3 regions of the Rhizobium sp. 11_C7_N12_5 genome follow, and region 1 is predicted to be linked to each of the others. Evidence: predicted binding sites of a transcription regulator. Region 1 holds the regulator's gene; each other region holds the start of a gene.
The links. Region 1 encodes HrcA, which represses chaperone genes, less so after heat shock. Its sites were predicted from a motif close to GTTAGCACTCNCNNNNNGNGAGTGCTAAC; they were not measured.
Positions count from the first base shown of each region.

Region 1 (10,139 bases):
GCGAGGGTTCGGCCTTCAGCGGCGCAGACTTGATCTCGTCGAGCGAAACCCCGATTTTGTCGAGCAGATCCTTGACCTGCGGATATTGGAAGATGACGCCGATCGACCCCGTGATCGAGGTATCGCCCGCGACGATATCATCGCCGGCAGTTGCGATCATATAGCCCGCAGACGCCGCGACGGTGCGGATGTCGGAGACAACGGGCTTCTTGGCGGCGACGGCGCGGATCGCCTTGAAGATACGTTCGCCGCCATAGGTCGTGCCGCCGGTCGAAGAGATCGACACGATCAACGCCTTGACCTGATCGTTGTCGCGGATCTTCTTCAGCCGCTCGAGAAGTTCGGGATCGTCCTGAATAAGCCCGGAAATCGTGACGCGGGCGATCTGCGGTCCCCGCGTGTCAGGCAGGTCGCCCGCGACGAAACGATAGAGCGCAAAGCCGAGCGCGACGAGGAGTAAAACAGCGATGACACGCCAGAAACCAAGCTTGCGGCGCATTTGTCGCCGGTCCGCAATTGCAGAACTGTCCATAACGCTTTATTTCTCCCTGTCACAAACCGAATGCGCTACGAACCGGATGCATAATACCTTGAAACAGGCACAATCCTCAGCAAAGGGCGATCCCGTTTTTCGATGTCGTCGACGGAACGGCACTCCGATGCTTCATCAGATAGGACATCGCCTGGTCGGATGAAACCAGCAAATGGCATATTTTTCTGCCAAAATTCCTCGGCTGCAGAAAAAAATCCATATTGGCAAGCCAGTGCAATAATGCGAAACGATCCGATAGGCCTTTTGGCACAGTCTGTGCATGACGTGAATGCCGTTCTCCGGATCAGAAAAGACGGACCTGTTGCATGCTCAATACGATCGAGACCTCCGGCCACGCAATCCACTCAGCGCCGGACCGAAACGCGTATAAAGTCGCCACTTTTCACTCCGCACGTGTGAAGAGGCTGCGAATACTGCTGCCTTTGGCCGCTTTCATCGTCTCGCTTATCTTCATCGCCGTCTCCGTCATCCGCGCCTATCTGCCGGCCGACATCCAGATCGAGGGCGCCAAGATCGAAGACGGCAAGGTCGTCATGGAGCGTCCCGCCATCGCCGGCCGCAACAAGGACGGCATCAATTACTCCCTGCTTGCGGAAAAGGCGCTGCAAGATATCCGGAATCCGAACATGATCACGCTGAAGACGATCAAGGCATCGATGCCTGTCAATACCGACGTGATCGCGCATGTGACGGCCCAGAGCGCGGATTTCGATCGCCAGGCCGACACGTTGAAACTGACCGAGCCCTTCGTCGTTCAGATGGACAACGGCTTGCGCGCCGAGTTCAAGACCGCTTTCCTCGATGTGAAGAAGGGCGACCTGTCCAGCCAGGATCAGGTTGCAATCCAGCGAGGTGGCATGTCGGTTGTTGCGCGTTCGCTCAAGATGACGGATAAGGGGAGCGTAATCGAATTCGACGGGCAGGTTCAAATGCGTATCGAACCGTCCGCATTCCACAACACAGCTAGCGAACAGAAGCCGGGCGGTTCATGATAAACGATTGGACACATTCAATTTTCAACTCCGGCCTGCGCAAGGCAGGCCTTTTTTGTGCTTTCAGCGCGCTCGCCTTTTTCGCAGCGGCGGAAGCAGGCGCGCAGGCAACGACAAGCAACATGCCAGGGCTTGCGCTTTCCAAGGATCAGCCGATCCAGATCGAAAGCGACAAGCTGGAAATCCATGATGCGGAAAGCCAGGCCGTGTTCACCGGCAACGTCAAGGTGGTTCAGGGGACCACGACGATGCAGGCTGGCAAGATGACTGTTTTCTACAAGAAGAAGCAGCCCGCTGATGCCAATGCCAAGCCGGCGGAGGACAATCCGGTCGCCAAGGCAGCCAAGGAGCAGAACCAGTCGCTGGTATCGGGTGACGCCAATATCGACCACATTCTGGTCACCGACAAGGTCTACCTCGTTTCCGGCACACAGACGGCGACAGCAGACGACGGCTCGTTCGACATGGCCAACCAGCTTGCCATCCTCAAGGGCAAGAAAGTGGTGCTGACCGACGGACCGAACGTTTTCACCGGTTGTCAGCTCACCGTGCACATGGCGACGGGCGAAGCGCAGCTGGATGCATGCGGGGGCCGTGTCCAGATCCAGCTCGATCCCAAGTCGCAGCAAGTGCAGCAACAACAGCAAAAGAAGAACTGATACCGGCCCCGTGACGACATCGACCACTTCCATCTTGCCCGGCACGACCGGGCCTTCCTCCACGGCAGCGGGCGCACCGGCCGCGGATAAAGCGCGTTATCAGGGTACCCTGATTGCGCGCGGCCTCACCAAGACCTACCGCACCCGGCGCGTCGTCAACGGCGTCTCGCTGGTGGTGCGGCGTGGTGAGGCGGTCGGCCTGCTCGGGCCTAACGGCGCGGGCAAGACCACCTGTTTCTACATGATCACCGGCCTCGTGCCTGTCGACGAAGGTACGATCGAGATCGACGGCAACAATGTCACCTCGATGCCGATGTATCGCCGCGCTCGGCTCGGGGTCGGCTATCTGCCGCAGGAAGCCTCGATCTTCCGTGGCCTGACGGTGGAGGAGAACATCCGCGCCGTGCTCGAGGTCCACGAAAAGGACAAGGCGAAGCGGGAACACAAGATTGACGAACTGCTGGAGGAATTCCACATTCGCAATCTGCGCACAGTGCCGGCGATAGCGCTTTCGGGTGGCGAGCGGCGGCGCCTGGAAATAGCGCGCGCACTGGCAACCGACCCGACCTTCATGCTTCTCGACGAGCCCTTCGCCGGCGTCGACCCGATCTCGGTCGCCGACATCCAGAACCTCGTCCATCACCTGACGGCGCGCGGTATCGGCGTGTTGATCACCGACCACAATGTTCGTGAGACGCTCGGCCTGATCGATCGCGCCTATATCATCCATGCAGGTGAAGTCCTGACCCATGGCAGGGCGAACGACATCGTCAGCAATCCGGAAGTACGAAAGCTGTATCTCGGCGACAATTTCAGCCTTTGACAGGCTGAAATTCAACCGGAGCGCACGTCAATATTATTGGACGCTGTCGCGCTTCGGAAATTTACCTTCGCTTCACAGTTCCACTTGACCAAATCCAATAAAAAAGCAATTTTTGGGCCAGTTGGGATTTCGCGAAGTTTTTATTAACGGAAAACGCGGATTCCCGAGGAGATCAAGGGGAGTCCCGCGTCCGCCATGGCACTATCGGCCAATCTTTTCCTGCGCCAAAGCCAAAGCCTGGTGATGACACCGCAACTGATGCAATCCATCCAGTTGCTGCAGATGACCCATTTTGAACTGACTCAGTTTATCGCGCAGGAAGTCGAGAAGAATCCGCTGCTTGAATTTGCGTCAAATGACGAGGATATAGGCAGTAGTGGCGATCGCGAGACGAAGGACGAGCGCTTCGAAACCGTGGACGAAACCCACGGCGACGATGATTTCGACCGCAATCCCGGTGATCTGGCGAGCGACTGGTACGAGAGCGACAATACCGGCAATACGGACCGGCTGAACAACGAACTCGATACCAATTTCAGCAACGTCTTTCCCGACGATGGAAGTCCGCAGCGTGCCGATGCGCCGGAACTGCTGAGCCAATGGAAATCCATGCCTGGCGGCGAAGCCGGCGAGAGCTACGATCTTGACGATTTTGTCGCCGGCCAGGTGTCGCTTCGCGATCATCTGAACGAACAAATCCCCTTTTCGCTTCCGACCGCAGCCGACCGGCTGATCGCGCAGTACCTCATCGACCAGCTCGATGATGCCGGTTATCTGCATGCCGACCCAAAGGAAACGGCGGAGCGTCTCGGTGCCTCCCCTCGGGAAGTGGAACGCGTGCTGAATATCTTGCAGCAGTTGGATCCCCCCGGGGTCTTCGCACGCTCTCTCAGCGAATGTCTGGCAATCCAACTTCGGCAGAGGGATCGTTTCGATCCGGCTATGGAGCGGTTGATCCAGAATCTCGAGCTTCTCGCCCGGCGTGATTTTGCAACGCTGAAGCGGCTCTGTGGTGTCGACGAGGAAGACCTGCTCGACATGATGACGGAGATCCGCCAGCTCAACCCGAAACCCGGCAGTTCCTTCGAGACCGGCATATCCGAGGCGATCATGCCCGATATCGTGGTGCGCCCCGCCGCAGACGGCAGCTGGCTGGTGGAGCTCAACCCCGATACGCTGCCGCGCGTGCTGGTGAGCCAGTCCTATTTCGCCTGCGTCTCCAAAACCAGCCAGGACCACGCCTTTCTGTCGGAATGCCTGCAGAATGCCAATTGGCTGACCCGCAGCCTCGACCAGCGAGCCAAGACGATCATGAAGGTGGCGAGCGAAATCGTGCGGCAGCAGGACGCTTTCCTGGTGCATGGGGTCGACCATCTGCGGCCGCTCAATCTGAAAACCGTGGCGGACGCCATCAAGATGCATGAATCGACCGTCAGCCGCGTGACCTCGAATAAATATATTCTAACGCCACGCGGACTGTTCGAGCTCAAATATTTCTTCACGGTTTCGATCAGCGCCGTCGAAGGCGGCGACAGCCATTCCGCCGAAGCGGTGCGTCACAAGATCCGCCTGCTGATCTCGAGCGAGAGTTCCGATGCGGTTCTGTCCGACGATGATATCGTGGATACGCTGAAGAAGGGCGGCATCGAGCTGGCTCGCCGTACGGTTGCAAAATACCGCGAGGCAATGAACATTCCTTCATCCGTGCAGCGGCGGCGAGAGAAGCGGGCCATCGCAAAAGTCGCGAACTTCTGACCGTTGTCGGCATTCAACCACAGACTGCGGATCTCCTAACAGTCCGTTAAGATGCAGTTGACTTTCAGATGCGGCGGGGCTAGAAGCCCGCCGCAATCGCTGCAGGACAGCACGACCATGAACTTATCCCCATCATCCCGAAGGCGGCCGATATACGCAATTTGTCTTTGACCGCGTGAAGTGCTTGGATGAGCTTGAGGCTTGGCGTAAACTGGTACGCGCAATAACCACTACAAGAAGGGAAACTCCATGAGTGTGCGTGTCTCCGGTAAACATATGGAAATTGGTGACTCATTCCGCCAGCGGATTGAAGACCAGATCGGTATGGCCGTGACGAAATACTTCGACGGGGGGTATTCGGGTCAGGTAACTGTTCACAAGTCCAGTTCTCGCTTCGCGGCCGATTGCAAGCTTCATCTCGACAGCGGTGTGGTGTTGCATGCCGCCGGAGAGGCGATGGACCCGCAGCTTGCTTTCGACGCGGCGTCCGAGCGTATCGAGAAACGTCTGCGCCGTTACAAACGCAAGCTTAAGGACCATCAGGCCGGCAATCATGCGAACGGTCAGGCTGAAGTCGCCTACACCGTCATGGACGGCGTTCCGGACGACGACGAGGAGATTGCCTCCGATTTCGCGCCGGTGATCGTTGCCGAAAGCACGAAGCAATTGAAGACCATGTCGGTGGCGACGGCTGTGATGGCGCTCGACATGACCGACGAACCGTTGCTGCTCTTCCGCAGTCCCGGCAAGGAACATCTGAACATCGTCTACCGTCGTCAGGACGGTAACATTGGCTGGATCGACGCGGCCAATATCAAAGGCTGAGAATAGAAGATGAGCGGCGGCTCCGTGCCTAAGTGGGCCGACCGCCGCTCCCCCGTTATCGGTTCTCGGCGACACGAAGGATAAAGAGAATGGCATTGGCAGATTTGCTACACCAAGATGCGATCATCCCCGCCTTGAGGGCAAATTCCAAAAAACAACTGCTTCAGGAGCTGGCAGCCAAAGCCTCCAAACTGACCGGACTTCCCGAACGAGAGATTTTCGACGTGGTGCTGCAGCGCGAGCGCCTGGGCTCCACCGGCGTCGGCAACGGCATCGCCATCCCGCATGGCAAGCTTGCCAGCATCAAATCCATCGCAGGCATTTTCGCGCGTCTCGAAGCACCGGTCGATTTTGAGGCGCTGGACGACCAGCCCGTCGACCTCGTCTTCCTGCTGCTCGCGCCGGAAGGCGCAGGCGCCGATCATCTCAAGGCACTCTCACGCATCGCCCGCGTTTTGCGAGACCAGGACCTGGTCGCCAAGCTGCGCGCCACGGAATCCGCTTCGGCGATCTATGCATTCCTCAACGAGGAACAGGCATCCAACGCCGCTTAACGGTGACTTGGATCACATCGGATCAAGGCAAAAATAAGAGCCGGATGATTGTGGATCATCCGGCTCTTATTTTTTTATCGCGTGAAGATCAGGCGTCTTTTTCGTCCAGCGGGCTATTGGCGCCCTCTGCATTCTCGACGATCTTCGGGCCGCCCTTGGCGACGCCGACCATGGCCGGGCGCAGAACGCGCTCGCCGATGACGAAGCCGGCCTGCACGACCTGCACGACCGTATTGTTCGGCACCTCTGAATTCGGCACCTCGAACATCGCCTGATGGAAATTGGGGTCGAACTTCTGCCCGATCGGCTCGATCTGGCGCACGCCATGGCGCTCCAGTGCCGAGAGCATGGACCGCTCGGTCATCTCGACGCCGTCGATCAGCGTCTGCAGGCCAGCATCGGCGCCGGCGCGCGCTTCGGCCGGAATGGCTTCCAGCGTGCGGCGCAGGTTGTCCGCCACTGCAAGCATGTCGCGGGCGAAGCTCGCCACGGAATAGGACTTCGCATCCTTCACATCACGCTCGGTGCGGCGGCGAAGATTGTCCATCTCGGCGGCGAGCCGAAGGTAGCGGTCACGCAGTTCGCCGTTTTCGGCCTTCAGCAGCTCGACCGGGTCCGGCTGAGACGGCTCGGTCGCATCAATGGTTTCCGCTGCGTCTTGAGCGAAATCCGCTGATGTGTCGGCCGCCGCGGCGTCAGGTCCGGTTTTCGTTGTTTCGTCGGTCATGACGGTCTCCGAATTGCTTTGTCTTTTGGATGTGCCCGATATCGAGGTTTAGCCGGAAAAAATCAAGGCTTTGTCGAGAAGATCAGCCAATTCGTGGCATTACGACGGTGGCAAGATACCGGCGGATCAGAGACGCTGGTTGCGACTCGGCTATCCAGGCCCTCTCTCCGATGATATAGTTAAGCGTATCTCAACACGGCGGGTGAGATCAATGTCCAGCGGCAAATCCCTTTCCGGCAAATGTTTCTGCGGTGCAGTCGAGGTCACCGTCGACGGCGAGCCTATCGCGATGGGCTATTGCCACTGCGATTCCTGCCGGGAATGGTCGGCGGGACCGGTCAATGCCTTCTCGCTCTGGCCGCCCGAAGCCGTCCACATTACCAAGGGTGCAGATCGCATCGGCAGCTACCAGAAGACCGAAACGAGCGCGCGCAAGTGGTGCACGGTCTGCGGGGGCCATCTGCTGACGGAGCATCCCCCATGGGGCGTAACCGATGTTTACGCCGCTGTCCTTCCCGGTCTCGACTTTCAACCGGCATTTCACGCCAATTACGAGACGACGGTGCTGCACATGAAAGATGGACTGCCGAAGCAGAAGGATTTTCCGGCGGAAATGGGCGGATCGGGAACGCTGCTTCCCGACTAGGCGTCAGATCCCTGGCCGCGACAGCCTCGAAATCAGCTGTGCCGTATAATCCACCATGGGCACGATGCGTGCGTAGTTCAGCCGCGTCGGACCGATGACGCCGACTGCTCCGACGATGCGATCGTCATCGTCGCGGTAGGGAGCGACGATGAGCGAGGAGCCGGACAGGGAAAAGAGCTTGTTTTCCGAACCGATGAAGATACGCACCCCCGGTCCGCTTTCCGCAAGGTTGAGGATCTCGATGAGACTGTCCTTCTTTTCAAGGTCATCGAATAGCAGACGCAGCCGGTCCAGATCCTCGGCGCCGCCGACGTCGGCCAGCAGATTGGCGTGGCCACGCACGATGAGTTGCGTCGGCTTGCCTTCGGCGTCGTCACCCGACAGCACCGCAATTCCGCGCTCGACCAGCTCATGCGACAGGCTGTCCAACTCCTGGCGGACGCTATCCTTCAGACTTTGCACACGCCGGCGGAATTCCGGAAGGGTCTGGCCGGCCATATGAGCATTGAGGAAATTGGCGGCCTCCGTCAGCTGCGACGAGGTGATGCCGGCCGGCAGTTCGATGATGCGGTTTTCGACCTGGTCATGATCGCCGACAAGCACCGCAAGCGCCTTGGTCGGCTCCAGCCGGATGAATTCCACATGCTTCAGCACGGGATCGCTTTTCGCGGTAATGACCAGGCCGGCGCCGCGCGAAATGCCAGACAGCATGCGGCTCGCCTCGGACATGACCGATTCCATCGGCTGGTCGCGATTGCTCCCGCGCACCTGCCGATCGATGTTGGCGCGGTCCTCGGCGGAGAGGTCACCGACCTGCATGAAGGCGTCGACGAAGAAGCGCAGGCCGATCTGGGTCGGCAGCCGGCCGGCGCTGATATGCGGCGAATAGATGAGACCAAGCTCTTCCAGGTCGCTCATGACATTGCGCACCGAAGCTGGCGACAAGGACATGGGCAGCAGGCGCGAAAGATTGCGCGAACCGAGCGGCTCGCCGTTTTCGAGATAGCCTTCGACGATGCGGCGAAAGATTTCCTTGGAGCGTTCGTCAAGCGCAGCAATGACATCCGAAACCGTCGATGTCGTAAATACCATTTTGCTGCCAAATCCGTTCCATTGAGCCTTAGTGAAAATATAATCATTCAGTTAGCAATCGCAAAAGGGAAAAATGCGGTTACCGCCGCAGTGGGGCGTTAAAGCCTGCTTTTCCTTTGCAAAAGCCTCCTCTGGGTCGTAGAAGCGGTCAACGAAGTTTCAGGAGAGTGGAATGCGGCCTTCAGGCAGAAAAACCGATCAGATGCGCAAGGTGTCGTTCGAGCGCAATTTTTCCAAGCATGCGGAAGGCTCGTGCCTGGTCAAGTTCGGCGATACGCATGTGCTCTGCACGGCAAGCCTGGAAGAAAAGACGCCGCCATGGCTGCGCAACAGCGGCAAGGGTTGGGTCACGGCTGAATACGGCATGCTGCCGCGCGCGACCGGCGAGCGCATGAAGCGCGAAGCTGCCGCCGGCAAGCAGGGCGGCCGCACGCAGGAAATCCAGCGCCTCATCGGCCGCTCGCTGCGCGCCGTCGTCGACCTGAAGGAGCTCGGCGAACGCCAGATCACCGTCGACTGCGACGTCATCCAGGCCGATGGCGGCACGCGTACCGCGTCGATCACCGGTGGGTGGATCGCGCTCTACGATTGCATGAAGTGGATGGAAAGCCGCAACATGATCAAAGTCGACCGCGTGCTGAAAGATCACATCGCGGCGATCTCCTGCGGCATCTTCGCCAGCCAGCCGGTGATCGACCTCGATTATCTCGAGGATTCCTCGGCAGAAACCGACGCCAACTTCGTCATGACCGGCAAAGGCGGGATCGTCGAGATCCAGGGAACGGCCGAGGGCACGCCCTTCAGCGAAGAGGAATTCGCCACGCTCCTGGGCCTTGCCAAGAACGGCATTGCCGAACTGGTGGATCTGCAGAAGCAGGCGATCGTCTGAGGATATCCTGCAATGGCGGACGCGGCTCTCGAAGGCATCTTGGAAACCGCTCTCTATGCGGACGATCTCGATGCGATCGAGGCCTTTTATAGCGGCATTCTCGGGCTCGAGAAGATCGCACGTGGTGGTAACCGCCATGTCTTTTATCGTTGCGGGCCGGGCGTGCTGTTGATCTTCAATCCGGCCGAGACGATGAAGCCGCCGGAACCGGGCTCCCTTCCCGTGCCGCCGCATGGCACGACGGGCGATGGTCATGTCTGCTTTCGGCTCAGCGGCGACGACATCGAGGCAATGGCCCGGAAGCTGAAGGCTGCGGGCATTGCCATCGAAGCCGATTTTCACTGGCCGAACGGCGGCCGCTCGATCTATTTCCGCGATCCGGCCGGCAACAGCCTGGAATGCGCCGAACCCCGCATCTGGGGCTTATGACGGGACAAGACATGCGCAAACTCGATACCAAGACCATCGTCGTCGCCAGCCACAATGCCGGCAAGATCCGCGAAATCGAGGATCTGATCGGCCCCTTCGGCTTTGCCGCCAAGTCGGCCGCCGACCTCAATTTCATCGAACCGGACGAAACAGGCACGACCTTCGAGGAAAATGCCGCGATCAAGGCACTGGCCT
Region 1 covers NZ_JBPWPY010000001.1:5,442-15,580, reverse strand. The annotation lists gene sppA (signal peptide peptidase SppA) at 1-532, opposite strand, end outside; gene lptC (LPS export ABC transporter periplasmic protein LptC) at 859-1,545, shown strand; gene AB8B29_RS00075 (LptA/OstA family protein) at 1,542-2,204, shown strand; gene lptB (LPS export ABC transporter ATP-binding protein) at 2,236-3,027, shown strand; gene rpoN (RNA polymerase factor sigma-54) at 3,223-4,782, shown strand; gene hpf (ribosome hibernation-promoting factor, HPF/YfiA family) at 5,032-5,607, shown strand; gene ptsN (PTS IIA-like nitrogen regulatory protein PtsN) at 5,697-6,161, shown strand; gene grpE (nucleotide exchange factor GrpE) at 6,250-6,888, opposite strand; gene AB8B29_RS00045 (GFA family protein) at 7,100-7,534, shown strand; gene hrcA (heat-inducible transcriptional repressor HrcA) at 7,538-8,626, opposite strand; gene rph (ribonuclease PH) at 8,799-9,515, shown strand; gene AB8B29_RS00030 (VOC family protein) at 9,528-9,944, shown strand; gene rdgB (RdgB/HAM1 family non-canonical purine NTP pyrophosphatase) at 9,956-10,139, shown strand, end outside.

Region 2 (10,139 bases), on a different contig from region 1:
GGCGCTTCGACTGCGCGGCGAACGATCTCGACGCCGACACGCTGGTCCTGGTTGGCCGTACTAAGATTGTCGAGCGCCTTGACGGCCCGCAGCAGCGCTACGCCGCCGCCGGGTAGGATGCCTTCCTCGACGGCCGCGCGGGTGGCATGCAACGCGTCGTCGACGCGGTCCTTCTTTTCCTTGACCTCGACTTCCGTCGAGCCACCGACACGGATGACGGCAACGCCGCCGGCGAGCTTGGCAAGGCGTTCCTGCTGTTTCTCGCGGTCGTAATCGGAAGAGGTTTCCTCGATCTGCGCGCGGATCTGCGCAACGCGGCCGTCGATCTCGGCCTTGGAGCCGACGCCATCGATGATCGTCGTGTTCTCCTTCTCGATCGCTACCTTTTTGGCTCGGCCAAGCATGGTCAGCGTCACGTTCTCCAGTTTGATACCAAGATCTTCGGAGATGACAGTGCCGCCCGTGAGGATGGCGATGTCTTCAAGCATGGCCTTGCGGCGATCGCCGAAGCCAGGAGCCTTGACGGCAGCGATCTTCAGGCCGCCACGCAGCTTGTTGACGACGAGCGTTGCAAGAGCTTCGCCTTCGACGTCTTCAGCGATGATGAGGAGCGGCTTGCCGGACTGGACCACGGCCTCGAGCACCGGCAGCATGGACTGGAGGTTCGAGAGCTTCTTCTCATGGATCAGGATGTAGGGATCCTCAAACTCGACCCGCATCCTGTCCTGGTTGGTGACGAAGTAGGGTGACAGATAGCCGCGGTCGAACTGCATGCCTTCGACGACTTCGAGTTCGGTTTCGGCAGTCTTGGCCTCCTCCACGGTGATGACGCCCTCGTTGCCGACCTTTTCCATCGCTTCCGCGAGATAGCGGCCGATTTCCTCGTCGCCATTGGCCGAGATGGTGCCGACCTGGGCAATCTCGGAATTGTTGGAAATCTTGCGGGCGTTGGTCTTCAGTTCCTTGACGACCGCGTCGACAGCCAAATCGATACCGCGTTTCAGGTCCATCGGATTCATGCCCGACGCCACCGCCTTGGCGCCCTCCCTGACGATCGCCTGGGCAAGAACTGTTGCGGTCGTGGTGCCGTCGCCGGCAATGTCGTTGGTCTTTGACGCGACTTCGCGCAGCATCTGTGCGCCCATGTTCTCGAACTTATCTTCGAGCTCGATTTCCTTGGCGACAGTGACGCCGTCCTTGGTAATACGCGGTGCGCCGAAGGACTTGTCGATAACCACGTTTCGGCCTTTGGGACCGAGCGTCACCTTGACGGCGTTGGCGAGTACATCGACCCCCCGCAGCATGCGGTCACGGGCATCGGTGTTGAATCTTACGTCTTTCGCAGCCATTCTGTTCACTCCTTTAATAGGCAGCAAGTTCGACTGGTGATTGGAAGCGCCTTAAGCGGCCTGCTTCTGCGTTGCCTGGGCCTCGATGACGCCCATGACATCGCTTTCTTTCATGATCAGAAGGTCTTCGCCGTTGATCTTGATCTCTGTGCCCGACCATTTGCCGAACAGGATGCGATCGCCGGCCTTGACGTCGAGTGCCTGCAACTGGCCGGCATCATTGCGCGCACCGGGGCCGACAGCGATGACCTCGCCTTCCTGCGGTTTTTCCTTGGCGGTATCGGGAATGATGATGCCGCCTTTGGTTTTCTCTTCGGATTCAACCCGGCGGACAAGAATGCGATCATGAAGCGGTCGGAACGACATGTTTTCCTCCAATGGACAAACAATGATGACGTTGTTCCCCGGCCGGACCGGATGACCGGTCCGGGCGGGCGCAAAACCTCGATCGAGCGTCTTGCGCGAAATGATCTGGTTTGGCGGATTTTCGATTTCAAGAGGTCAAAATAAAAAAATTAGCACTCTTCAGGAATGGCTGCTAACACACTGGCAAGGAACAACAACCTGGCCTCGAGCATTCAAAAAATCATTGATGGCTGCAAAAATTTACACCACCTTCAGACTGTTACGAAACGGAGATGAAGCATGCGATTTTCATCGGATCTGGAGCGTCAGCTCAACGGTTATGGCCTTACCACCGCGCATATCCTCTACCGCATTCCCGATTTCGAATCCGTCCTTCAGACTTATGTCTGGCAGGACTATGATTTGGCTCCTGATTTTCCTGAGATGCAGAAGTTCCTCAACTACTGGCAGGCTAACCTTGACGGGCCGCTGCATTCAGTGCGCTACACCCATCAGCGTCTGATCGGACCCAGCGAATGGCGCCGCGTTGAAGGCGAGTTCAAGCTGCATTGAGGCTCGAGGGTCTCCATCCAAATCCGGACGTTATGGAGGCCCAAAGAGAGCTCAGTCGCCAAGGAATATGCAAGCGAGAAAAATTTTCAGTCGAGGCTCTTGAACTCAAAAATCCGAAAAACCAAATCGATTGCCGCCAGCCGCTGAGAAAAGGGCTGGTCATGCTGGGAGCGCTGTCTTTCGGCGCTTCCGTATCCATGTTGCTTCAAGGAGGATATGGCTATGGCAACGACTTATAACTATGCACCCCTGTTCCGCTCGAGCGTTGGCTTCGATAGGATCTTCGATCTTCTGGAAAATGCCCAACGCGGTCGTTCGATCAGCGATTGGCCGCCCTATGACATCATCAAGACCGGAGACGACAGTTACCGAATTACGATCGCGGTGGCGGGCTTTGCTCAAGACGATCTCGACATCACCTTCCAGTCCAACCTTCTAACCGTGACGGGCAAGAAGGAGGAGACCCCTGGTGAGGGCTACCTGCATCGCGGCATTGACGGCCGGCCGTTTGAACACCGGTTTGAGCTTGCCGACCATGTTAGCGTGAGCGGAGCCGATCTGAAGAACGGTCTGCTGTCGATCAACCTTATTCGCGAGATCCCGGAGGCACTCAAGCCGCGGAGAATCTCCATTGAAGCCGCGCCCGCTTCGACATCGGCTGCACCGGCACAGATCGACGCGCAGAAGGCAGCTTAATCCGCATTCTGTTGATGGACGCTGCCACGACGGCGCCCATCAACATCTGGGTTGGGAAGGAGAGCATGATGAAACCCGATATGTTCCAAGAGCCCGTTTCTATTCTTGTCGGTCTCGGCTTTCCGGCCGAGATTCGTTCGGTGACGGAAGCTTATCGACATCTCATGGAATGGCCGGCCTCTTCTAGAGACCCCGCGCATTCAATCGCGCTCAAGGCCTGCGATGCGGCACTACGAGGTGAAATTGAAGCTGAGACCGTGCGCGGCCTATTTGCCGCCTTCGCCGAGAAACACGATCTCCTGGCGCCGGACGGCGATGTCATCGTCGCGTCCCGGCTGCGGCGGGACAGAGATCCGCACGTGCGTTGAGAGGCGTCGATGATGGAGAATATCTTGAAACAAGCCGTCAGCGATTCCGTGGCGATTGGTCTGGCTGTTCTGATGTCGCGAACGTCAAGTTTCGGCGCCTCATTGACGTCGTGACGACAGTCCGCGCTTCCGAAGATGACAATCGGACGAACGTGGCGGACTGAGCGTTGGATATCCAGGGATCGATTCGAAGACGGTTTCGTACGGGGAGCGCTTAAACCGGTTCGATCCACGGGGTGCGTTTGCCTCGGTCAGCGCTTTGGCAGATGACGAACCATAGTCTCGATCCAGCGACGTGTTTCGTCGACTTGGTAACTGCCATAGCACCTCGACCAACGCACAAAATTTCCACGTCGTGAACGCTCACCGGGAAATGGATAGCCGCGAAGTTGGGGCAAATCTTCAACTCCGATCAATTTCGCGCCGGTTGCTGTCTTTCGCGCGAGATTGATTGTAGCGAGCGTTCAATAACGCCGCCGGGTCCGTTAATCGGAAAGTTTTCTGAAGGTCTATCGAAGTAACGAAGCTAGGCCGGTGGATGGCGGTTTGCTCCGTCGACGCGACAAGCTCTATCGGCTGAGCCAGCCCGTGCGGTTCATGATCGGTGCCTGTTTCGGCAGGGTTGCTGCTGCTAGTGATGTTCGAGCGCGATTTGCCGGCAATGTTCGAGATAGGCTTTGTCATGGATCGACAAGAGCTCGGTTACGCACGTCCAGAGCCACGACGGTGCATCCGGCTTCCTCTTGCGCCCGCTGGTAAGTTCGCCGGTCCACGAACGCCACTCTTGCTCGCCCATCTGCCGGGCGTGAGCAAGGCCCACGACCCCGCCGAGATAGTGGCCGATTTCGCAGAGTTCTTTTGCGCCAAGACGTCCGAGGTCGATTTTCATATCCTGGGGCGCGATCTCGCGAACGAACACAGCCTTGTCCATCACCCTTGCCGCAACCATGCGATTGCCGAGATTGGGTGACAGAGCCTTTGCTCCCGCGACGACCCTTTCGGCATCGTCGCGCGGCATTCCGGATCCGGCCGCCGAAGGGGCGGCGGCACCCATTGCCTCCTTGATATCAAGCAACGAAACCGGCCGGTGCTTGCCATCGCCAACCAAAACAGCGCATCGCAGATGGCCGAGCGAACTGCAGCCCTTGACCCAGTAAGCTGCGTCAAGCACGGTCTGATTGCCCGATTTTTGCAGTTTTTCCGGCTCAAGGACGATTTCCCCCAGTTTCCTCTGCCGGCAAAGCGCAAGAACCGCGGCGCGTTCGGATCTGTGCAGCGGCCAAAGGCGCTTGTTGCGGGGAAGCAAGGGGTGTTTTGTCTGAAAATTCTCCATTGCGAGATCTCGCCAGCGCCTACGCAATGAATGTCTGACAAGCTTTCTGATGTCCTTCGGTTGGCGCAGGTGCGGTGTGTGCGCCTGACTTTCCCCGGATGCGGATTCGTATCCACCAATAAGGGCATCCAGCATTCTCGCAGTGGTCACACCAGGAAGGTCAGAATCCCGCGCGGCGGAGGCGAGAGAAAGCCCCAGCCTTATGAGATCGTGAGCGGGATTGCCAATGACAGCCTGATCGAAATCCCTGATCTGAACGGCAACGTCGCCGTTGCGATCCGCCAATGCCCCGAGATTGCCCAGGTGACAATCACCACAGATCCACACGGCGGGTCCGTCAGGGACTGAGAAAGAGTGTCGGGCGAGCCAGTTGTAAAACAGTCTGGTGGTCCCCCTGATGTAGGCTTCCGGGGACCGTGCCATCTTGAGGTTTCGTCGGGCGATCAGGAGAGAATCGCGGTCCTTGGCGCTCATCCGTTAGCCCTCGCGTCGCACATCGTAAGGCGCGGCGTGCATCCTAATAGGCGGTAATTCAAAATGCGTGTCCGCTGCACGGCCATCCTCGCGAACGCTTGGAATAATTATCATAACGCCGCCTCGTCGGAACAGTTCCGCAGGCCGACCGGCGTTGCCTCTGAGCCCCACTTTAGCGATCGACCGGCTGGGCGTTGCCTTTCGCTGACGCCGTAGGACATTGAAACTCACTTGTGAGCGTGGGCACGGAACAAACTTCGTTCGCTTCGGTTACCCCTCCTCAGGAAACAAGGAGGATCACCAATGGATCATACAAATCATGTTCGCCTCGCCACGACTGAACTGACGCCTGCCGTGCTTGAAGGCGCGACCATTTACGGCGCGGACGACCACAAAATAGGCACGCTGGATCACATCCACGGCTCCGGCGTCAGCGGCACCGCCGTCATCGACGTAGGCGGCTTCCTCGGCATCGGAGCAAAGCCCGTAGGCATTGCGCTGACCGATCTGCAATTCATGCGCGACGAGGATGGCGATGTCCATGCCGTCACAAACTGGACAAAGGATCAGCTCAAGGACATGCCAGAGCACAAAGACTAGCGTCCTAAGCTCACGAACGTCAAAGCCCGGCCATCGCGCCGGGCTTTTCCGTATCTCGGCGACCTTGTAGAGCTCGGCGATCCGTAGGCAACTCCTGGGCGAAACAATTGAACAACGGCATTCAGTCGCAACTGTCGCTGATCGCGGTGATCGAAGCCGCGATCAATCCGTATTGCGTGGCGAACGCTGAGAAGGCTTCTTCGTTAAAATCGAGCAGGACGATGTCGGTCTTTTGCCCGCTTACTTCATTGATTTTCTGGAAATTCCTCACGGGGGAGGCTCATCGTTCGCAATGAATGATAAGGCCTCTGTTCCCCTCCGAATGGCGATCCTTGGCGTCAAAGGATCGGTCTACCGCCGGTAACCGCGATCGTGGCGCCAGAGACATAGCTGGATAGAGGATCGGCCAACATCACGTACGCCGTCGCTGAACCGCCGAAGAGTTCCGGTCCGATAACAGATCGCAGGACCCAACAGCCACCACTTAGACCAGATGGCGGCCATCTTCATCTTCAGACTACTACCAGGCGATTTCATAGAACGACGCCCCGCGGCTCTCTGGGTCACAGGAAGGGATATTCCTGTGTGGGACAACGTTGGCAACCAAGTGTCGTGGATCGATTTAGACGTTGAAGTTCGGCATTATGCCACGCAACGTTAGCGCATTTTCGCAGGCCGCTCCCGACGCAGTGTTGTCGAAAACGCACCAGCTGTCGGCGGCAAGCAACCCCGCAAAGGAAAGGATCTCCTGGTCGTTGTAGCTCGAATAGTAGATCTTTGGTTTGCCGTGCAGACGAACATAACGAGGCGGATGCAGAAAATCCACAGTCCGCCAGACCGGAGCGGGATCTGCCAGCACCCGGTCAAGCGAATATCGGTCAATCAGAGCCCTTGCTTGGGCCGCCGCCCAGCTTTCGTGTCGAACCTCAAGAACGATTGGGCCGGGATGCGCACTTCGCATCGTCTCGAAGGCGCGCTCGGCATCATACGGATCGAATATCAAACTCGGTGGCATCTGGCAAAGCAAAGGCCCGAGTTTCTCGCCCAGCGGCAAGATCTTCTGGAGAAAGATTTCGAATGCTCCGCCGATGTCTTTTAGCTTGCGAACATGGGTGATCTCTTTCGGAATCTTGATCGCAAACCGAAAATCTTTCGGAACTGAATCAGCCCATCGACTGAAGGTGGCTGCTTTATGCTGCCTATAAAACGTCGAATTTATTTCGACGCCCTTAAACACCGCCGCGTATCGGCTAAGTCCACTTCCCTCTTCGGGAAAGCGGTCGGCGACTGCTTTTGGAATTGACCAGGCGGCTGTGGCAATGATCGGCAAGTTCCAGTTCCTATCGATGGGCGGAAGCGCTTGAAGAAATTGCGTGATGCCTGTCAGTAACCGAGAAGCCGGGGCCGTTGTTCCAACTGTCCATCGCCGGCAGGCGGGCCTGAACACGGCGATACACCGCTCGGGCGACCTGGGCAGCCCGCGGACTCGCATCGATCTAATGCGACTGGCCGACAACAGCGCCAGCTTCTCGAGAGGTCAGATTTACGGAGCCGCTGGCCGAAGCGGCCGACCCTAATCTGACGCCGTCTCTGGCAAACGACCATTCAGCAGATGAAGCGCCCCGGTCCTTACAGTCGGTAGTTGGGCAAAACCGTACGAAGCTCGAGATCGATGGCCCGCCATGACTTCAAGAAGGAAATTGGCTCCGCACTCCCGTGATTACAATACGTCGCTCGAGCAACATCGCCCCGACCAAGTGTTGGCTCAGTGCCGCGTTTTTGTGACGCTTCCAGATGGCCACGTTTAAGCGGCTCCGGGAATTTCCTCTGTCACAACTTCGAAACGCGACAGGGTTGCAGGGCCGAAGGCAGTTGTGAGCGCAACATCGGTGGCGTCCCGGCCGGTCGCCATCAAAATGCGCCCAATGCGCGCCTTGTTGTGCCGGGCATCGACGGTATGCCAATGGCCTCCGAGATAGACTTCGAACCAGGCGCTGAAATCCATCGGGTTAGGATCCCTGGGGACGCCGATGTCGCCTAGATAGCCTGTGCAGTACCGTGCCGGGATGTTCATACAGCGGCAAAGCGTGATGGCGAGATGTGCGAAGTCGCGGCACACGCCGACGCGGTCATTGTATCCGCCAAACGCCGTCCGGAGGGGATTCGCCTTCTGATAGTCGAACGTGATGTGATTGTGTACGAAATCAAGGATTGCCTTCACCCGTGGCCACCCGAGGGGCGTGGACGAGAACTGCTTCCAGGCGAAGTCCGTCAGTTGGTCGGTATCGCAATAGCGGCTACCCAGCAGATAGACAAGCACCTCGTCCGGCAGATCCTTGATATCGTGCTGAAATGCATGTTGCGGCACCGGATCTGGAAGACCTCCGTCATAGATCTCGAACTCTGTTGAGATCGTGGTTAATCCGGGCGGTGCGACGATTCGGCTGCAAGCATTACCGAAGCCGTCAATGTATGACCAAGCCTCGATTGGCCGATCGAAAATCACGACCTGTTCCGTAAGAAGATCCACGCGGCGGGAGGGGTGAATGTTGAGGACCAACAACATGGGCGTGGCCTGCTGGCATTCATAAGCGAGGTGAAAGCCCGCGCGTATCTTCATCATTGTGTCCTTCGTACGAGATATCCGCCAGAAGCGATCATTCAGCGGCAACGCGCGGGCAACGAAGGTGTTCCGCTCACTCGTGGAGTCCTAATGCTGCGATCATCGGTCGTGACTTTCACCTGTACGGACATGTCGGCAAAATCGTATGGACTTCCGTCGCAGCTTAATTCCCCACCAAACAGGTCTTGTCGCTCATCCTAGCTTCAAGGATCCGGGAGCCGGCGCGGATCTCAGTTGAGGACATACGCCGAAACAAAGAGAGAACATAGTCAATCTTCGCGGCGGTATCAGCAAGTCCAACTATATGGCTCCTGCACACTGGGAAACTACTAGCCCGCCAGGGCGTTTTGATTCTGTGAGATTAATAGCAGGAGAAAGGCAATGGCAGACGACAGTACCACGACAACGTGGGCGACGTTTGACACCCGCGAGGCGGCCGAGCTTGCCGTCGAACATCTGGTTGAGCTGCGCGGTATCTCAAGGCCGGACATTTTCATTCAATCTGCCACGACCGAAAATACCGCAGGCTCGGCATTGTCCGGTAGTGACGCCTCTCACGATGGAGAAGCGCGCACCGACGTCGCGCTCGAAGGTGAGATCGTGATTTCCGCCGGCGTCGCCGCCGATCAGATCGCCGTCGTTCAACGCAGTCTGGGTGATGCTGGCGCGATCCGTGTATTGGGCCGCTAGGTCGCCAATGGAAGCCGGCAGGAAAGCCGGATCTCTTCTTTGCCAGAATTGGAGGAGCTTGGAGTTTATGACCGACAATCTTTCGACGTACCGTGCAAAGCGCAATTTCAAGAAGACCGGGGAACCGAGTGGCGAAGCTCAAGTCAAGCCGTCGAACCGCCGGCGATTCGTGATCCAGAAGCACGATGCTACCAGTCTCCACTATGACCTTCGGCTTGAACTCGACGGCGTCTTCAAATCCTGGGCCGTGACGAAGGGGCCTTCGCTCAATCCGCACGACAAGCGGCTGGCCGTGGAGGTCGAAGATCATCCGCTGGACTATGGAGACTTCGAAGGCACGATCCCGAAAGGGCAATATGGCGGCGGTACGGTCATGTTGTGGGACCGTGGCTATTGGGAACCGGAGGGCAGCAAGTCGCCAGAAGAGGCTCTGAGGAAGGGCGACTTCAAATTCACCCTGGAAGGCAAGCGCCTCCATGGGAGTTTCGTCCTCGTTCGCATGCGGCACGACCGGGATGGCGGCAAACGGACCAACTGGCTGTTGATCAAGCATCATGACGACTTTTCGGTCGAGGAGAACGGCGCCGCTGTCCTTGAAGAAAACGCTACGTCGGTGGCGTCCGCCAGGACGATAGAGGCAATCGCATCCGGAAAAGGCAGGAAGCCGAGGCCATTCATGCTGCAGAATGCCGAGGTCGAGGCGGATGCAGTATGGGACAGCAGTCACGGTCTTGCCGCCGAGGGACGCAACACAAGGACCAAGATCGCGAAAAAGCCGGCCGCCACCAAGCGGACGAAATCCGCCATGCCGGATTTCATCCCGCCGCAACTGTGCGAAACCCTGGCTCGCCCGCCATCAGCCGACGGTTGGATCCATGAGATCAAGTTCGACGGCTATCGCATTCAGATGCGAATTGAGGATGGTAAGGTGACGTTGAAAACCCGCAAAGGCCTGGATTGGACAGGCAAGTACCCGGCCATTGCCAGGTCGGCTTCCGCTCTTCCAGATGCCATTATTGATGGAGAAATCTGCGCACTCGACGAAAACGGCGCCCCGGATTTCGCCGCTCTGCAAGCCGCGCTGTCGG
Region 2 covers NZ_JBPWPY010000002.1:1,510,361-1,520,499, reverse strand. The annotation lists gene groL (chaperonin GroEL) at 1-1,349, opposite strand, end outside; gene groES (co-chaperone GroES) at 1,401-1,715, opposite strand; gene AB8B29_RS26150 (usg protein) at 1,995-2,267, shown strand; gene AB8B29_RS26145 (Hsp20 family protein) at 2,490-2,963, shown strand; gene AB8B29_RS26140 (DUF982 domain-containing protein) at 3,032-3,331, shown strand; gene AB8B29_RS26135 (DUF2252 family protein) at 3,963-5,138, opposite strand; gene AB8B29_RS26130 (PRC-barrel domain-containing protein) at 5,442-5,738, shown strand; gene AB8B29_RS26125 (hypothetical protein) at 5,846-6,034, shown strand; partial or broken gene AB8B29_RS26120 (NAD(P)-dependent oxidoreductase) at 6,077-6,166, opposite strand; gene AB8B29_RS26115 (DUF72 domain-containing protein) at 6,361-7,068, opposite strand; gene AB8B29_RS26110 (transglutaminase-like domain-containing protein) at 7,543-8,358, opposite strand; gene AB8B29_RS26105 (hypothetical protein) at 8,743-9,051, shown strand; gene ligD (DNA ligase D) at 9,119-10,139, shown strand, end outside.
Region 2: the regulator HrcA is predicted to act here: its motif matches at 1,864-1,892, upstream of groES (co-chaperone GroES).

Region 3 (10,139 bases), 370 kb from region 1:
GTGCCGCGCTCTGATTTTTTGGATATTCACGCATGAAAAAAGCCCGCCGGAGCGATCCGGCGGGCTTTTTTAGTCCTGGGAGATGCGCTGCAATCAAGCGGTGGCGTAAGCACCGCGGCGTGCGTCGAGCGAATAGACGCCTGCGCCGTTGGTGGCGAGCATGATGTAGGCGCCGGCGAGCGTGACGTTCTTCAGGAAGTTGACGAAGTTCAGGCCGTTGATCCAGCCGTTGGCGGCAGCCGGAAAGTCCGGAACGTTGACGGTCGGCAGGTGGAAGATAACACCGGTGAACACGCAGAAGGCGGCGAGCAACCAGCCGACGATGCGGACCTGGAAGCCGATGAGGACGCAAACGCCCGTGACGAATTCGAAGGTGCCGGCGAGATAGGTGAGCAGCGTTGCGTAGGGCATGCCGGCGCCGGCGATCATGCCGGCGGTGCCTGCCGGATCGGTCAGCTTGCCGAAGCCGGCGAAGATGAACATGAAGGCGAGCAGGATGCGCGCCACGAGGATGACGATATTGTTGGTGTTGGACATGATAGTCTCCAATGAAAGCGGTTGGGTCGGTGGCGACAATTTCTGGAGACGGATATTCGTGATTTTTGGGAGATTGAAAAGATAAACAACTGCGCACAATTAGTTCACAATCAGTGAACAATGCTGACGCTCAGCACTCTTCCCATCGGCTCCGTATCGGTTATGTTGACGCAAATTCATCCGCCAAAATCATAATCTTGGAAGGAGCCCCCATGGCCGATCTGTCGTCTTTTCCAATCACGAAGCGCTGGCCCGCCAGTAATCCGGATATCATCCAGCTCTATTCGCTGCCGACGCCAAATGGCGTCAAGGTGTCGATCGCGCTCGAGGAACTGGGTCTGCCCTATGAGCCTCATCTGGTTTCCTTCGGCACCAACGACCAGAAGTCGCCGGAATTCGTTTCGCTGAATCCGAACGGTCGCATTCCCGCGATCATCGATCCCAATGGTCCGGACGGCAAGCCGATCGGCCTGTTCGAGTCCGGTGCGATCCTGGTCTATCTCGCCGAGAAGACCGGCAAGCTTATGCCCAAGGACGCGGCCGGCCGTTACGAGGTGTTGGAATGGGTCTTCTTCCAGATGGCCGGCATTGGTCCGATGTTCGGCCAGTTCGGCCACTTCTTCAAGTTTGCGGCTGATAAGGTCGCCAACAATCCCTATCCGGTCGAACGTTATCGCGACGAGGCCAAGCGTCTTTTAGGGGTTCTGGAAGAGCGCCTGAAGGGGCGCCAGTGGATCATGGGCGACGAATACACCATTGCCGACATCACGACGTTTCCGTGGGTTCGCGGCGTCGATGTGTTTTATGGCGGCCGGGACGTTCTCGAATTCGAGAGCTTCCCCTCGGTCATGAGCTGGCTGGAGCGCGCTCTTGCACGTCCGGCGAGCCAGCGCGGGTTGAACATTCCAAAGCGGGATTGATTGGCTCCGATCTCCTCGGGAGCAGGTCGGTCAGGTCCGTCTTTGTCGCGTCCATGTGCCTGGCCTCTCACGCCAGCACGCTCCCCGTAGACGGCAGGGCAATTGCTTATGGGGCATGCCAGTGCCGTAAGCCCCTTTTCCCCGAGGGGAGAAGGGGTTGTGCGGCGACGATCTCATCTCATATGCGATTCCCCTGCCGTAGACGGGGCGAGGGGGTCGGTCCCGCGTTTGCGGCGGGATCTCACTCAGCAATGAAGGTGCCGATTTTAGAGGACGAAACTCCCTTTCCCTGCTTGCGGGGAGAGGGTTGGGGTGAGGGGCGGTCCCGCAAGTGAGACGATGGTAAATTCACCTGACCATCATCGACAGTGGCTTCTACTGCCGGATGGCCAACTGGCTGCCCGGCTCCAGCTTGAAGCGCGGAAACAGGAAGACGCCGACCAGGCTGCCGGCATGTTTTCCGTCGGCGGCGATGGATTCGCCGACGCAGAAGATTGGCTGGCGATGACCGCCGGTACCAAGGATCGTCGTTGAGTAGCAGAAGCAGGATGCAGCGGTAGCCCCTTGCTCGAAAATATCGAGGATGCGGATGCGATCATGCGCATCATAGCAATGCATCAGGCTCAAGAGACCGCATTCCGAGGAGCTCAGCCCGTGCAGCATGGTGCTCCACTGACCGAGCCGGATGATGCCGCTCGACAGGTCGCCCGTCCAACCTTCGGAAACGCAAAACTGCGCCAGAAGATCGGGATCATGCCCCTCGAATTCCAGCGAGCCGGGAGCAAAGGGTGCGGAAAAATTGGCCTTGGCAATCTTGAACAATATGATCCTCACTTGAGCGCATGGTCCCCCGAGCGCGCTTCATTCGAATTCCGTCCATCTTCGGATGGAACGTCTCCCCCGCATGTCGCGCTTTCAGGAAAAGCAGAGCCGCATCTCCGCTGATTCCGTCTTTCGCCATGCTTTTCGGGTTGTCGATCCCGTCTATGAAGTCATTTCAAGTAATAAATCCGGACGCCATCATTCCATGATGTCATGATTGTACGCAGGCGCTGATTAATCGTGCCGAAAATAAGTAAAATTTGTGTGCATTGCAGCTTACCCTCTAAAATCGCTGCGCTGGGATTTATAGGGACTTTTTTGAAAACGGCAATGGGGCAGTTTGCGTAAATTTGCATGGCCATGAAACTTGCCGAACTTGCATCAAAACTGTTTCGGCACAAATGAAAAGGGCGACCCGAGGGCCGCCCTTCGTCAATTCCGGATGCCGGATTGAACAATCGTAATAAGGCTAAAGCCCTGTCACATCATGTCCATGCCGCCACTTCAGGCCGCTTGACGGCCTGAAGCATCAAAGATGCATGGGCGAAGCTTTATGGACATTCCTGTGATTGGGCCGATGCCCTATCACATCATGTCCATGCCGCCCATGCCGCCCATGCCGCCAGGCATAGCCGGAGCGTCCTTCTTCGGCAGTTCGGCGATCATGGCTTCGGTGGTGATCAGCAGCGAAGCAACAGAAGCTGCGTTCTGCAGAGCCGTGCGGACAACCTTGACCGGGTCGACGATGCCCATGGCGATCATGTCGCCATATTCAGACGTCTGAGCGTTGTAGCCGTAGTTGTCTTCGTTCTTGTCGAGAACCTTGCCGACAACGATCGAAGCTTCGTCACCAGCGTTTTCAGCGATCTGGCGAACCAGCGCCTGCAGCGCACGACGAATGATGTTGACGCCGGCTTCCTGATCCTGGTTCTCACCCTTGGCGGTGATCTTCGTGGAGGAACGCAGGAGAGCGATACCACCGCCCGGTACGATGCCTTCCTGAACAGCAGCGCGCGTCGCGTTGAGAGCGTCGTCGATGCGGTCCTTCTTTTCCTTCACTTCAACTTCCGTCGAGCCGCCAACGCGGATCACGGCAACGCCGCCAGCGAGCTTGGCAAGACGTTCCTGCAGCTTTTCGCGGTCGTAATCGGAAGAGGTTTCTTCGATCTGAGCCTTGATCTGGGCAACGCGGCCTTCGATGTCGGACTTCTGGCCGGCGCCGTCGACGATCGTGGTGTTTTCCTTGGAGATCGAAACCTTCTTGGAACGGCCGAGCATGTCGAGGGTGACCGACTCGAGCTTGATGCCGAGGTCTTCGGAGATGACAGTGCCGCCCGTGAGGATGGCGATGTCTTCAAGCATGGCCTTGCGGCGATCGCCGAAGCCAGGAGCCTTGACGGCAGCGATCTTCAGACCGCCACGCAGCTTGTTGACGACGAGCGTTGCAAGAGCTTCGCCTTCGACGTCTTCAGCGATGATGAGGAGCGGCTTGCCGGTCTGAACGACGGCTTCGAGAACCGGGAGCATGGCCTGCAGGTTCGAGAGCTTCTTCTCGTGCAGCAGGATGAACGCGTCTTCGAGATCGGCGATCATCTTTTCCGGGTTGGTCACGAAGTAGGGGCTGAGGTAGCCACGGTCGAACTGCATGCCTTCGACGACTTCGAGTTCGGTTTCGGCGGTCTTGGCTTCTTCAACCGTGATGACGCCTTCGTTGCCGACCTTCTGCATGGCTTCAGCAATATCGAGACCGATCTGCTTTTCGCCGTTTGCCGAGATCGTGCCGACCTGTGCGACTTCTTCTGACGTGTTGATCTTCTTGGCCTTGGCCTGGAGATCCTTGACGACTTCTGAAACGGCGAGATCGATACCGCGCTTCAGGTCCATCGGGTTCATGCCGGCTGCAACTGCCTTGGCACCTTCGCGAACGATGGCCTGGGCGAGAACGGTTGCAGTCGTCGTGCCATCGCCGGCGATGTCGTTGGTCTTCGAAGCAACTTCGCGGACCATCTGGGCGCCCATGTTTTCGAACTTGTCTTCGAGTTCGATTTCCTTGGCGACCGTGACGCCATCCTTGGTGATGCGCGGAGCGCCGAAGGACTTGTCGATAACGACGTTACGACCCTTCGGGCCGAGCGTTACCTTGACTGCGTCGGCGAGAATATCGACGCCACGAAGCATCTTTTCGCGGGCGCTGCGGCCGAATTTTACTTCTTTAGCTGCCATGTCTAAAAACTCCTGAATTCGCATTGTCCGGGTTTATGGCCCGTCAGCTGTATCGGAAAAGGGGAAACCGGCTGGATTAGCCGATGATGCCCATGATGTCGGCTTCCTTCATGATGAGAAGGTCTTCGCCGTCAAGCTTGACTTCGGTGCCCGACCACTTGCCGAACAGGATGCGGTCGCCGGCCTTGACGTCGAGCGGGACGATCTTGCCGGAGTCATCGCGAACGCCGGAGCCGACGGCGACGATTTCGCCTTCCTGCGGCTTTTCCTTGGCGGTATCGGGAATGATGATACCACCCTTGGTCTTTGCTTCGGACTCGACGCGACGAACGACGACGCGGTCATGAAGGGGGCGGAAATTGGTGCTTGCCATTGTCTAATCCCTCGATCAAATGACATTCACGGATCAGCGGGGGATCCGTATGGGCTGTGTTAGCACTCAGCATTGGCGAGTGCTAGCGACGGTGATTTAGGGGTGGCTAGCAAACGAGTCAAGAACGTGCCCGTGAATTTTTTCAAACCGCTCTTCATTGACTTGCTGCCGGTTTTGCCGGAAAATCGTGGGCATGGGGTTTGCGGATACCCCACGAGGCGTCATGCCGGAGTTTCGCGTCCATCTCTTTTGGAAGGGACGTAACATGACTTCGTTCAGCGCCATCACCCCCGAAAAGCTTCTTCGTCTGCTGGGTACGCCGAAAGCGCCCGCGATACTCGACGTTCGCAGCGTCGAGGATTTCGACGCCGATCCCTGTCTGGTGCCGGCCTCGCGCCGCCGGGATTACAAGGATGTTCAGGCTTGGGCCGCCGAATTTCACAACCGGAATGTCGTTTGCCTCTGTCAGCACGGCGGCAAGCTCAGCGAAGGCGTCGCCGCCTGGCTGCGGCTGGCTGGTGCCGCGGCGGAAATCCTCGATGGCGGTCTCGACGCCTGGCGGGCGGCAGGATTGCCGTTGATCCCGGTTTCGATCCTGCCCGATGCCAACGCGTCCGGTGCAACCGTGTGGGTAACCCGCGCCCGGCCGAAGATCGATCGTATCGCATGTCCCTGGCTGATCCGCCGCTTCGTTGATCCCGGCGCTTCGTTTCTCTTCGTGACGGCTCAGGAAGTCGACGGCGTCGCCGAACGCTTCGGCGCGACACCCTTCGATGTGGAGGGGGTATTCTGGAGCCACCGCGAGGAGGAATGCACTTTCGATACCATGGTGAAAGAATTCCGGCTCGACCTCCCGGCTCTTCACCATCTTTCCCGCATCATCAGGGGCGCCGATACCAACCGGCTCGATCTTGAACCGCAGGCGGCTGGCTTGCTTGCCGTTTCGCTCGGCCTGTCGCGCATGTTTGCTGACGATATCGAACAGTTGGATGCGGGCATGTTGTGTTATGACGCGCTTTATCGCTGGTCGCGAGACGCGACCCAGGAAAAGCATGATTGGGTATCGCATGGAGCAAGAAGATCGTGAGCGAAACCGTTTTGGCTGACGATCTGGTTGCGAGCCCGTCCCTCAGCGAAGCTACACGCGTGTGGGCGCGCGTCGGCGCCTTGAGCTTTGGCGGCCCGGCCGGGCAGATCGCCCTCATGCATCGCATGATCGTCGACGAGAGGCGTTGGGTCGATGAGCAGCGCTTCCTGCATGCCTTGAGCTACTGCATGCTCTTGCCAGGCCCGGAGGCACAGCAGCTTGCGACTTACATCGGCTGGCTGCTGCATGGCTGGCGCGGCGGTTTGATTGCCGGTCTGCTGTTCATCCTGCCGGGCTTTGTCGTCATTCTGGCGCTTTCGGCTTTCTACGCCATTTTCCATGACACCAGCCTGCTTGCCATGATCTTCTTCGGCATCAAGGCGGGCGTGCTGGCGATCGTCTTGCAGGCGCTGATGCGGCTGAGCGGCCGTGCCCTCAAGAGCCGCTTCCATGTGGCGATAGCGATTGCCAGCTTCGTCCTTCTCTTCATCTTCGATCTGCCCTTTCCCATGGTCGTGCTGCTGGCCGGCCTTACCGGATATGGGCGGGTCCTCTATCGAGCCTGGCGTGACGAACAGTGGCGACCACGATTGCCGCGCCTGACGGCGCCAACCAGCCGCTTCGGATGGCTCGGAGGCGCTCAAGCGAAGGCGTCCGTCCTGACGATCCTGCTTTGGGTATTGATCTGGCAGGCGCCACTGTTGTTGGTGCATGCTCTGCACGGTCCACAGGATGTCGTCTCCGAGGCGCTCAGCGGTGAAACAAGCGTATTCGGCGCCATTTTCTCCTTTTTCTCACGCATGGCGATCGTCACCTTCGGCGGCGCCTATGCTGTTCTGGCTTATGTCGCGCAGACGGCGGTACAGCATTATGCCTGGCTGAAGCCGGGCGAAATGCTGGATGGTCTCGCACTTGCCGAGACGACTCCTGGGCCCCTCGTATTGGTTTTGTGCTTCGTTGGCTTCATGGCGGGATTTCGCAATCCCTTCGGCTTCGATCCTCTGTTTGGCGGCTTTCTCGGAGCGAGCCTCGCGGCCTGGGCGACATTTGCGCCGAGCTTCCTCTTCATCTTCGCCGGTGCGCCTTACATCGAAAAATTGCGCGGCCATGCGGGTCTTTCGGGCGCGCTTGCCGCCATCACGGCGGCCATCGTCGGCGTTATGACCAACCTTTCGGTTTGGTTCGGGCTGCATGTGCTGTTTGCGAATGTCGATCGGCTGGTGCTGTTCAGTCACCCCGTCAGGATTGACGGCGGCGATTTCGCCAATGTACCGATCGCTGGTATCGCGTGGCCGAATTGGGGCACCCTTGATATTTCGGCGCTGTTGCTCTTCGTCCTCGCGGCCGTCCTGGTTTTCCGTCAGCGCGCCGGTGTTGCCACCGTGCTCGGCGTTTCCGCCGTGGCGGGTTCCCTGCTCCGGCTTGCCGCTTGAGCCCCGTGCGACGCAAAAACCTGCGTATCGCTCTTGTAATTTGCCGGCCGGTTTGCGATGTCAGCCCGTGATTTATTTGACGCGAGGACCGCATGGGCAAACGTATCGGAAGCTTTCGCGAGATCGGCGGACTTTATGATGTTGCGCTCTGCGATGTGTGGGGCGTGCTTCATAACGGCGTCTCCGGTTACAAGGAAGCGTCCATCGCGCTGGAAGCGGCCCGCACCCAGGGTCTGACCGTCGTGCTCATCACCAATTCCCCGCGCGTCGCTCCGAGGGTGGTCGAGCAGCTGCGCGTGATCGGTGTTCCCGACAGTGCCTATGACCGCATCGTCACATCGGGCGATGTCACCCGCAGCCTGATCGCCGAGGGTCCGAAAAAAGTGTTCCTGCTGGGGCCGGAGCGTGACATCGGCATCCTCGAAGGGCTCGACGTGCAGCGTGTCGAGGCGGGCGAAGCCGAAAGCATCGTCTGCACCGGCTTCTTCGACGACGAGACTGAAACGCCTGACGATTATACCGACATGCTGACGGCTTGGGCTGCCCGCAAGGTGCCGCTCATCTGCGCCAATCCAGACCTCGTGGTCGAGCGCGGCCACCGGATGATCCCGTGCGCCGGCGCCATGGCCGCCTATTACGAGCGGCTCGGCGGGCAGACGCGGATCGCCGGCAAGCCGCATCAGCCGATCTACGAAGCCGCGATTGCGGCAGCCCGCGAGGTGCGAAGCGAATTCCCGCTGTCGCGCGTCGTCGCCATCGGCGACGGCATGCCGACCGACGTGCGCGGCGCGCTCGATTACGGCCTCGATCTTCTTTACATCAGCCATGGCATCCACGCCCGCGAATACGTCGTCGACGGTCACACCGACGAAGCCGCACTCGGCGCCTTCCTGGCGCGCGAGCAGGCCTCGCCGAAGTGGTGGATGCCGCGCCTTGCTTGACCGGAGTGGCAGACGATGACCGTTTTCCATCGCAACGAGACCCGCGACCCGCTTCCCGACGATCTCAAGGGCGGCGTCATCGCCATCGGCAATTTTGACGGTGTGCATCGCGGTCATCAGTCGGTCCTCGATCGGGCGCTGGAGATCGCCAGGGAGCGGGGCGTTCCAGCTCTGGTGCTGACCTTCGAGCCGCATCCCCGCACCGTGTTCAAGCCGGATCGGCCGGTCTTCCGCCTGACGCCGGCACCGCTGAAGGCGCGCTTGTTGGAAGCCCTCGGCTTCAACGCCGTCATCGAATATCCGTTCGATCGTACCTTTTCGCAGCGCTCGGCGGATGAATTCGTCCATTCGATCCTCATCGACTGGTTGCATGCCTCGGAAGTCGTCACCGGCTTCGATTTCCATTTCGGCCACGACCGTCAGGGCGGCCCCGCCTTCCTGATGAACGCCGGCAGCCACAATGGTTTCGGCGTGACGCTTATCGACGCCTTTCGCGACGAGAATACCGAGGTCATCTCCTCGAGCCGCATCCGCACGCTGTTGGCCGAGGGAGACGTGGGCCAGGTCGCCGGCATGCTCGGATACCGCTATACCGTCGAAGCGCCTGTCATCGGCGGCGAGAAGCTCGGTCGCACGCTCGGTTTCCCCACAGCCAATATGCAGCTTCCGCCGGAAATATCGCTGAAGGCCGGTATCTACGCCGTGCGGTTCCGTGCAGCGGACGGCGTCATCCGCGACGCGGTTGCGAGCTACGGCCGCCGTCCGACGGTCACCGACAACGGCGCGCCGCTGCTCGAGACCTATGTCTTCGATTTCAGCGGCGACCTCTACGGCCAGATCTGTTCGGTTTCCTTCTTCGGCTATCTCCGCCCCGAACTGAAGTTCGACGGCCTAGATGCGCTGGTCGCGCAGATCAGGAAGGACGAGGATGAGGCGAGGGCGCTGCTCGCCGGTGTCCAGCCGCTTGGCGAAATCGATCGCTGCATCGCCTTTTCCTGATATCATGCAAGGGGTTGGCTGGGCGAAGCGTGCCGCACCGCAGCATTTTTTTGCCTTGAGCCAACCTTCATATGCGTTAATCCTTATCGGCGATGAGGCGTGAGTCGGCGCGCCAGTCTCCGAAAGGTATTCGAATGGATAAACGCTTTGGAACGGCGGCCTGCTGGCTGCTCGTCATTCCCTATATCGGCTTGCTCTGGGTCCCCTTCTACAACAGCCATGATCCGGTCTTGCTCGGTTTCCCCTTCTTCTATTGGTATCAGCTGGCCTGGGTGCCGATCACCGCTGTCCTGACGTGGATCGCCTATCGGAGCATGCGCCATGACGACTGAGATCGATCCGACCGCACTCGCCGTCTTCATCTTCTTCTTGGCGCTCGTGACCGTCATGGGCTTTGTCGCCGCGCGCTGGCGCCGGCCGAAGACCCTTGCCCATATTGACGAATGGGGCCTTGGCGGCCGCACCTTCGGCACGTGGATTACCTGGTTTCTCGTCGGCGGCGACTTCTACACGGCCTATACCGTGATCGCCGTCCCGGCCCTGGTCTACACGGTCGGTGCCTATGGGTTCTTCGCGCTGCCCTATACCATCGTCGTCTATCCTTTCGTCTTCATGGTGATGCCGCTTCTCTGGAGGCGGGCAAAGGATCACGGCTACGTCACCGCGGGCGATGTCGTGCACGGCCAATACGGCTCGCGGGCGCTCGAATTGGCGGTCGCGCTCACCGGCGTCATCGCCACCATGCCCTATATCGCCTTGCAGCTCGTTGGCATGACGGCAGTGTTCAAGGCCCTCGGGCTTCAC
Region 3 covers NZ_JBPWPY010000001.1:370,890-381,028, forward strand. The annotation lists gene hisG (ATP phosphoribosyltransferase) at 1-14, shown strand, start outside; gene AB8B29_RS01765 (DoxX family protein) at 94-537, opposite strand; gene AB8B29_RS01770 (glutathione binding-like protein) at 750-1,457, shown strand; gene AB8B29_RS01775 (hypothetical protein) at 1,833-2,279, opposite strand; gene AB8B29_RS01780 (hypothetical protein) at 2,450-2,641, opposite strand; gene groL (chaperonin GroEL) at 2,865-4,502, opposite strand; gene groES (co-chaperone GroES) at 4,579-4,875, opposite strand; gene AB8B29_RS01795 (sulfurtransferase/chromate resistance protein) at 5,141-5,962, shown strand; gene chrA (chromate efflux transporter) at 5,959-7,395, shown strand; gene AB8B29_RS01805 (TIGR01459 family HAD-type hydrolase) at 7,488-8,336, shown strand; gene AB8B29_RS01810 (bifunctional riboflavin kinase/FAD synthetase) at 8,352-9,335, shown strand; gene AB8B29_RS01815 (DUF3311 domain-containing protein) at 9,470-9,667, shown strand; gene mctP (monocarboxylate uptake permease MctP) at 9,657-10,139, shown strand, end outside.
Region 3: the regulator HrcA is predicted to act here: its motif matches at 4,934-4,962, upstream of groES (co-chaperone GroES).